Linked DNA regions of Butyricimonas faecihominis. The protein of the gene in region 1 interacts with the protein of each later gene in a pairwise test. Links are inferred from orthologs where the notes say so. Each region holds a gene or a part of one and is shown in the gene's direction. Other genes may lie near its edges. The genes, in order: R8806_RS03185 and rsfS.

What was found.
Region 2: the proteins of R8806_RS03185 (region 1) and rsfS interact in binary tests that used the Escherichia coli proteins (3 or more experiments, as listed by UniProt). The link is inferred for Butyricimonas faecihominis from one-to-one orthologs.

Annotation. Positions count from the first base shown.
Region 1 is NZ_AP028155.1:769,574-772,804, forward strand. Bases 143-3,041 are described here. They hold R8806_RS03185 (ATP-binding protein), read left to right. Parts: upstream 143-1,001; coding sequence 1,002-2,081; downstream 2,082-3,041. Other genes in these bases: R8806_RS03180 (DUF5691 domain-containing protein), read left to right, coding at 143-878; R8806_RS03190 (DUF5682 family protein), read left to right, coding at 2,199-3,041. Also shown: more of R8806_RS03180, read left to right, coding at 1-142; more of R8806_RS03190, read left to right, coding at 3,042-3,231.
Region 2 is NZ_AP028155.1:507,874-510,951, reverse strand. Bases 161-2,906 are described here. They hold rsfS (ribosome silencing factor), read left to right. Parts: upstream 161-1,228; coding sequence 1,229-1,585; downstream 1,586-2,906. Other genes in these bases: ftsH (ATP-dependent zinc metalloprotease FtsH), read left to right, coding at 1,594-2,906; R8806_RS02125 (flavodoxin family protein), read left to right, coding at 421-999. Also shown: more of ftsH, read left to right, coding at 2,907-3,078. UniProt on the Escherichia coli protein: Functions as a ribosomal silencing factor. Interacts with ribosomal protein uL14 (rplN), blocking formation of intersubunit bridge B8.

The DNA of each region.
Region 1 (3,231 bases):
TGTTACGTGCTGAATGGAAAAACGAGTCTGCCCAGCATCGTGCGGAGTTTCTGGCTTGTCTGGAGACTGGTTTGTCGGTAGCGGATGAGGATTTTTTAGAGGAAGTACGGGGTGGTGACCGGAGTTCTACCGTGCGGGACGAGGCGTTGCGTCTGTTACGTATGATCCCGGAATCCCGAATCTTGCACTTGTTTGCCGAGACGTTAAAGAAGCATTTGCATTATCGTCGTTTGCTTGGTTGGTCTGTGGATCCGATTGCTTACACGGAAGAATTCAAGAAGTTAGGAATAAACGAAGTGAGTAGTAATAAAGGCGAGAGCGACAGTGATTATATCCTGCGACAAATGGCACAATGTATGCCTTTGTCCTTTTGGTGCGAGTTTTTCGATTGTGATCCGGAGACGGCAGCTCAGCGGATGCGTAAATCACCCCCTTTTTCAAAACATATTTACTTGACGGACACGATACTGGGTTATAAAGACCGGGATTGGGCTTACCACGTGCTGAAAGATGAACGGGTACTTCAGTCATCCGACTTGATGCAATTGGTTCCCTTACTATCCGTGGAACAGCGGGAGCAATTGAATTTAAGCGGGAAAGCCGACCGGAATTTTTATATCAGTCAATGGTTCGGCGAGGACGACGGCGAGTGGGGAGAGAAATTCTCCCGGGGTGTGTTGAAGATGATTTACGCCATGGATTATTGTTATTACGATCGTCCGACTTGTGAGGCGCTGGCTTTACGCCTTCCTGCCTCGATGTATGATTACGTGTCCACTTTAGGGGCGTCACGGGAGAGTAGTGCTAGCCACTGGGAGTTCACGGTTCGTTTGCAACAACTGTTATTGATGAAAAAGGAAATAATACAAGCGTTTTAATTTTAGATTTATGATTTTAGATTTTAGATTTTAGATTTCAGCCGCACGGGGCTAGCGCTTTTTAAAGGATTCTTTCATCTAAAATTGTTTGGGTATAAGAGACAAATATCAAAAAGTAAAAATATGGGTTTATTATTAAGACAACACGCGGAACAGCAATTCGAGGAAGAGTTGCACGAGTTAAAGAAGAACGAGACAAATAAAGTACCGGAAAACTGGCAACTATCCCCGCAATCGGTGGTTACCTACCTGATGGGCGGGAAACTGGCAAACGGTTTCGAGGTGACCCCGAAGTATATCGGGCATCGTCGTTTGATGGAGATCGCCGTGGCCACGCTGGTCACGGATCGGGCATTATTGTTGTACGGTCTGCCGGGTACAGCCAAGAGCTGGGTAAGCGAGCATCTGGCGGCGGCTATATCCGGAGATTCTACCTTGATCGTGCAGGGAACGGCAGGAACGGGCGAGGAGGCCATCCGTTACGGGTGGAACTATGCCAAGTTATTAGCCGAAGGTCCTAGCGAGGGGGCTCTCGTGCAAACTCCCGTCATGCGTGCAATGAAGGATGGTAAACTGGCCCGTATAGAGGAGTTGACCCGTGTCGGTTCGGACGTTCAGGACACGCTGATCACGATTCTTTCCGAGAAGACATTGCCTATTCCCGAGCTGGATCGTGAAATACAGGCTATCCGGGGCTTTAACGTGATTGCTACTGCCAATAACCGGGACAAGGGTGTAAATGACTTGTCAAGCGCTTTAAAACGCCGTTTTAACACGGTAATCCTGCCTTTGCCCGACACGATCGACGAGGAAATCGACATCGTGCGTCGCCGGGTGGAGAGTTTCGAGGCCGTTATGGACCTTCCGGCAGAGAAACCTGCACTGGAAGAGATTCGCCGAGTGGTTACCATTTTCCGGGAGTTACGTCAGGGAGCAACCGAAGATGGTAAGACCAAGTTGAAAACTCCCAGTGGTACGCTGAGTACGGCCGAGGCCATCTCCGTCGTGAATAACGGTTTGGCCATGTCCGGGTATTTCGGTGATGGCCGGTTAAACGCCACGGACCTTGTATCGGGAATTATCGGGGCGGTTGTGAAGGACCCCGTGCAGGATCAGGTGATATGGCAGGAGTACCTTGAAACGGTCGTGAAGGGACGCGATGGCTGGAAGGACATCTACCGGGCATCTAGGGAAATGTTATAGTGACTAGTTTTAGATTTAGAAATCGGATTGATTCGGTGATTTAGTGATTTCCGATTCGGTGATTGTAGAATCACGGAATCATGTAATCGACAATCACGTAGTCATTTAATTTATACAATGGTTGATGGAATACATTTTTTAGGCATACGGCATCATGGTCCGGGGTCAGCCAAGAACGTACGAGCGTACTTGGAAGAACTGGAACCCGATGTTATTTTATTGGAAGGTCCCCCGGAGGCGGAGCCGCTTTTGCCGGGAGTACTTCATGAGCAGATGAAACCGCCCGTGGCCTTGCTGGCGTATCAGCCCGACGAGCCTCGAAGGGCCGTGTTTTATCCTTTTGCCGAGTTTTCACCCGAATGGCAGGCCATGTGCTATGCCATGAAAAAGGAGGTGTCATTACGCTTTTTTGACTTACCTTTGGTGCATCATTTAGCTCTTTGGAAAGAACGGGAGGAACAAGCCGTGGCCGGGAAAACCGGCGAAGAGGGGGAGTGCGATGAAGTACAGGGGGAGGCGTCCGCAACCGAGACCCCGGAAGAAGTTCGGGTAGTTGACGTTCCGGAATTACTGCCCGTTGATCCTTTTGCTCATCTGGCGAAAGCGGCCGGGTACGATGATCCGGAATTGTGGTGGGAAGTGAACTTTGAGAATCGTCAGCGTAACGAGGAGGTGTTTGCCGCCGTGAAAGAGGCTGTTTCGGTGTTACGGGAGTATTTCCCCAAGACCGATCGGGAGACTTTGTTGCGGGAGGCGTGGATGCGTAAGATGATCCGGGCTGCCCAAAAAGAGGGTTTCAAACGTATAGCCGTGGTGTGCGGGGCTTGGCACGTGCCGGGTCTGGAGAAGATGCCCACGCAGAAAGAAGACAACGAGTTATTGAAGGGATTACCGAAAGTGAAGGTGGAGTGTACGTGGATTCCGTGGACTTACGATCGGTTGTCTTTCCGGAGCGGTTACGGGGCGGGAATCGTTTCCCCGGGGTGGTACGATCATTTATGGCATTATCCGGATGACGACGGAACCCGTTGGATGAGCAAGGTGGCCGCCCTTTTCCGGACGAAAGGAATGGATATTTCCGTGGCTCACGTGATCGAGGCCGTGCGTTTGGCACAAGTTGCAGCCGCGTTACGCGGTTTGCCCCGTCCTT
Region 2 (3,078 bases), 260 kb from region 1 along the record:
TACCGGATTTATTTCCGCCATTCCAAATATAGTAATAATTTCAGATTCCATCACGTTTCCAACTTTTTTCCTACACTAAAATAATCGTTTTACTTGCCGTTCCTATCCGAATTGCCTCACTGTTACCAGACTGTTGCCTGCCTGTTAGGCGCCTTCGCCCGATCATCGCCGCCTTATCGCCCGATTATAGCCGCCATTTTAACAGGATTTATACAAAGATAACATACACCCTATTCCTACTTCAACATGCAACACACAATTAATAATAGATCACCCCGTACCTACCCCCCAGACCTATCCCGTACAATGGTATATTATTACCTTTAAAAAAGGATATTCATTTTTTACACAATCAATATCTTTCCTAGTAAAAATAAATAGCTAATTTTGGATGATCACAAATTCACCATTAACGATCTCATGCAGAAAATACTGATTATAAACGGAAGCCCCCGGAAAAACGGGAACATCTCGAAAATGTTGGAGGCCATAAAAGAAGAAACTGAAAAACAGGGAGCGAACGTTTCAGCCGTACATGTTCACGATTTACAGGTAAGACCATGCAACGGGTGCATGAGTTGCAGGAAAAACTTAGCTTGTGTTCTCCCGGAAGACGGGGCTCAAAGCACGCTCCGGTTAATAAACTCGTGCGACGTGCTGGTTATCGGCGCCCCGTGTTACTGGGGAAACTTGCCGGGAGAATTAAAAATCCTGTTCGACCGCATCGTTTACGGGATGATGGGCGAAAGCCCGAAAGGGATTCCCCAACCGCTACACAAGGGGAAAAAAGCCATCATCGTGAGTACCTGCACGACTCCTTACCCGTTCAATATACTTTTCAACCAAACGAGAGGAACCGTCAAAGCACTAAAGGAAATTCTCAAATGGAGCGGATTCAAGATCATCGCCACCGTCGAGAGAGGCGGTACGAAAAAATCCCCCTTGCAGGAAAAAGATTTCCGGCATTGTCGAAAAATCGCCCTCAAAACCCTGAAATAATTACAATACAAACTAATTAAGAAAAATAAACCACCCGGGAGTTCATCCTTTGCCATAAAAAACGGGACAAAAACCGAACTTATTTTATGCCAATTCGTCATAATAACTGGAAACACAAATTACAGGTACGTTTTTTGTATAAAAAACAGTGAAGTGTACCCGTAAAACACGTTTGGATTAAATATTAAAATGTATATTTGTACCTTAATTAGAAATTAGTTTTTAAAGAATGAGTGGAGCAGAAAAATTAGTGGAACAAATTATTAAAACGCTGAACGAAAATAAAGCTGTTGATATTGTAAAAATTGATTTGAGAAGAATTGAGAACTGTTTCTGTAGTTTTTTCGTAATATGTCATGGAACTTCCAACACGCACGTGGCCAGTCTTACAGACTTTGTCTACGACGAAGTCAACGAGAAATTGGGAGAAAAACCATTGCACGTGGAAGGAGAACAACAAGCCCAGTGGGTGGTGTTGGATTACGGAAATGTGGTTGTACATATATTTCAAAAAGAACAACGAGATTATTATCAACTTGAAGATTTTTGGGCTGACGCGGAAATAACGAATGTAGAAGAAAATTAAAATTAAATATGGCAGAAAATAACAAAAAGGATAGTTTCAACTTCCCCCCTGTCGGTGGGAAAAACAATAAAGGCCCGAAATTCGGTGGCTACTGGTCGTTTATCATCATTGCCGCTTTCATTATCGGGATTCAATTTTTCAGCATGCCTTCGAATCCTGAACGGATCTCGTGGCAGAAGTTTAAAACAGACCTTTTAGCGAAAGGTGAGGTAAAGGATATTTACATCGTCAGAAATGGCGGTAAAGCCGAAATCACTCTGAAACCGGAGAAAGTGGAAACCCACAGCGACCTTGTAGCAAAAGGATTTAACCAGAAAAGTATAGGTCCGCAATACTACGTACCTTTCGGAACTCTGGAGCAATTTGAAAAGAATTTACAGGATGCACAGAAGGAGTACCCGGAAGAGGCATCCGACGTGTTCATTGACTATAAAGACGATTTCAACTGGTGGGGAGAAGTCATTACACTATTCCTGCCCATCGCCATATTCGTGGGAATCTGGATATTCTTCATGCGCCGCATGAGCAAGGGAGCCGGCGGAGGTGGTGGCGGTGGCGGCATTTTCAATGTCGGGAAATCCAAAGCGAAATTGTTTGACAAAGAATCCAACATAAAAATTACCTTCAAAGATGTTGCCGGGTTAGCCGAGGCCAAACAAGAGGTGGAAGAGATTGTGTCTTTCCTCAAATCCCCGGATAAATACACCAAGCTGGGAGGTAAAATTCCGAAGGGAGCCTTGCTGGTTGGCCCTCCGGGAACCGGTAAAACTTTGATGGCAAAAGCCATGGCAGGAGAGGCAAACGTACCGTTCTTCTCCATGTCGGGATCGGACTTCGTGGAGATGTTCGTCGGTGTGGGAGCTTCCCGCGTACGCGACTTGTTCAAACAGGCCAAAGAAAAAGCCCCCTGTATCATCTTTATTGACGAGATCGACGCTATCGGTCGGGCCAGAGGGAAAAACCCGAACATGGGAGCCAATGATGAACGCGAAAACACGCTGAACCAGTTATTGACCGAAATGGACGGTTTCGAAACCAATTCGGGTGTGATCATACTGGCAGCCACGAACCGGGCAGACATCTTGGATAGCGCTTTGTTGCGTGCCGGACGTTTCGACCGCCAGATATACGTGGACCTTCCGGAATTAAAAGACCGGGAAGAGATTTTCAAAGTTCACTTGAAACCGTTGAAACTCGCCGAAGATATTGACTATGCCTTTTTGGCAAAACAAACCCCGGGATTCTCCGGTGCGGACATCGCCAACGTGGCAAACGAGGCCGCGCTGATCGCTGCCCGGAAAAATAAATCGGCCGTGGAAAAACAGGATTTCTTGGATTCAATCGATCGTATCGTGGGCGGACTTGAAAACCGTAGTAAAGTCATCAAACCGAGCGAAAAGAAAGCGATTGCTTATCACGAAGCCGGACATGCCACCGTGTCGTGGTTATTGCAACACGCACACCCACTTTTAAAAGTGACCATCGTGCCGCGA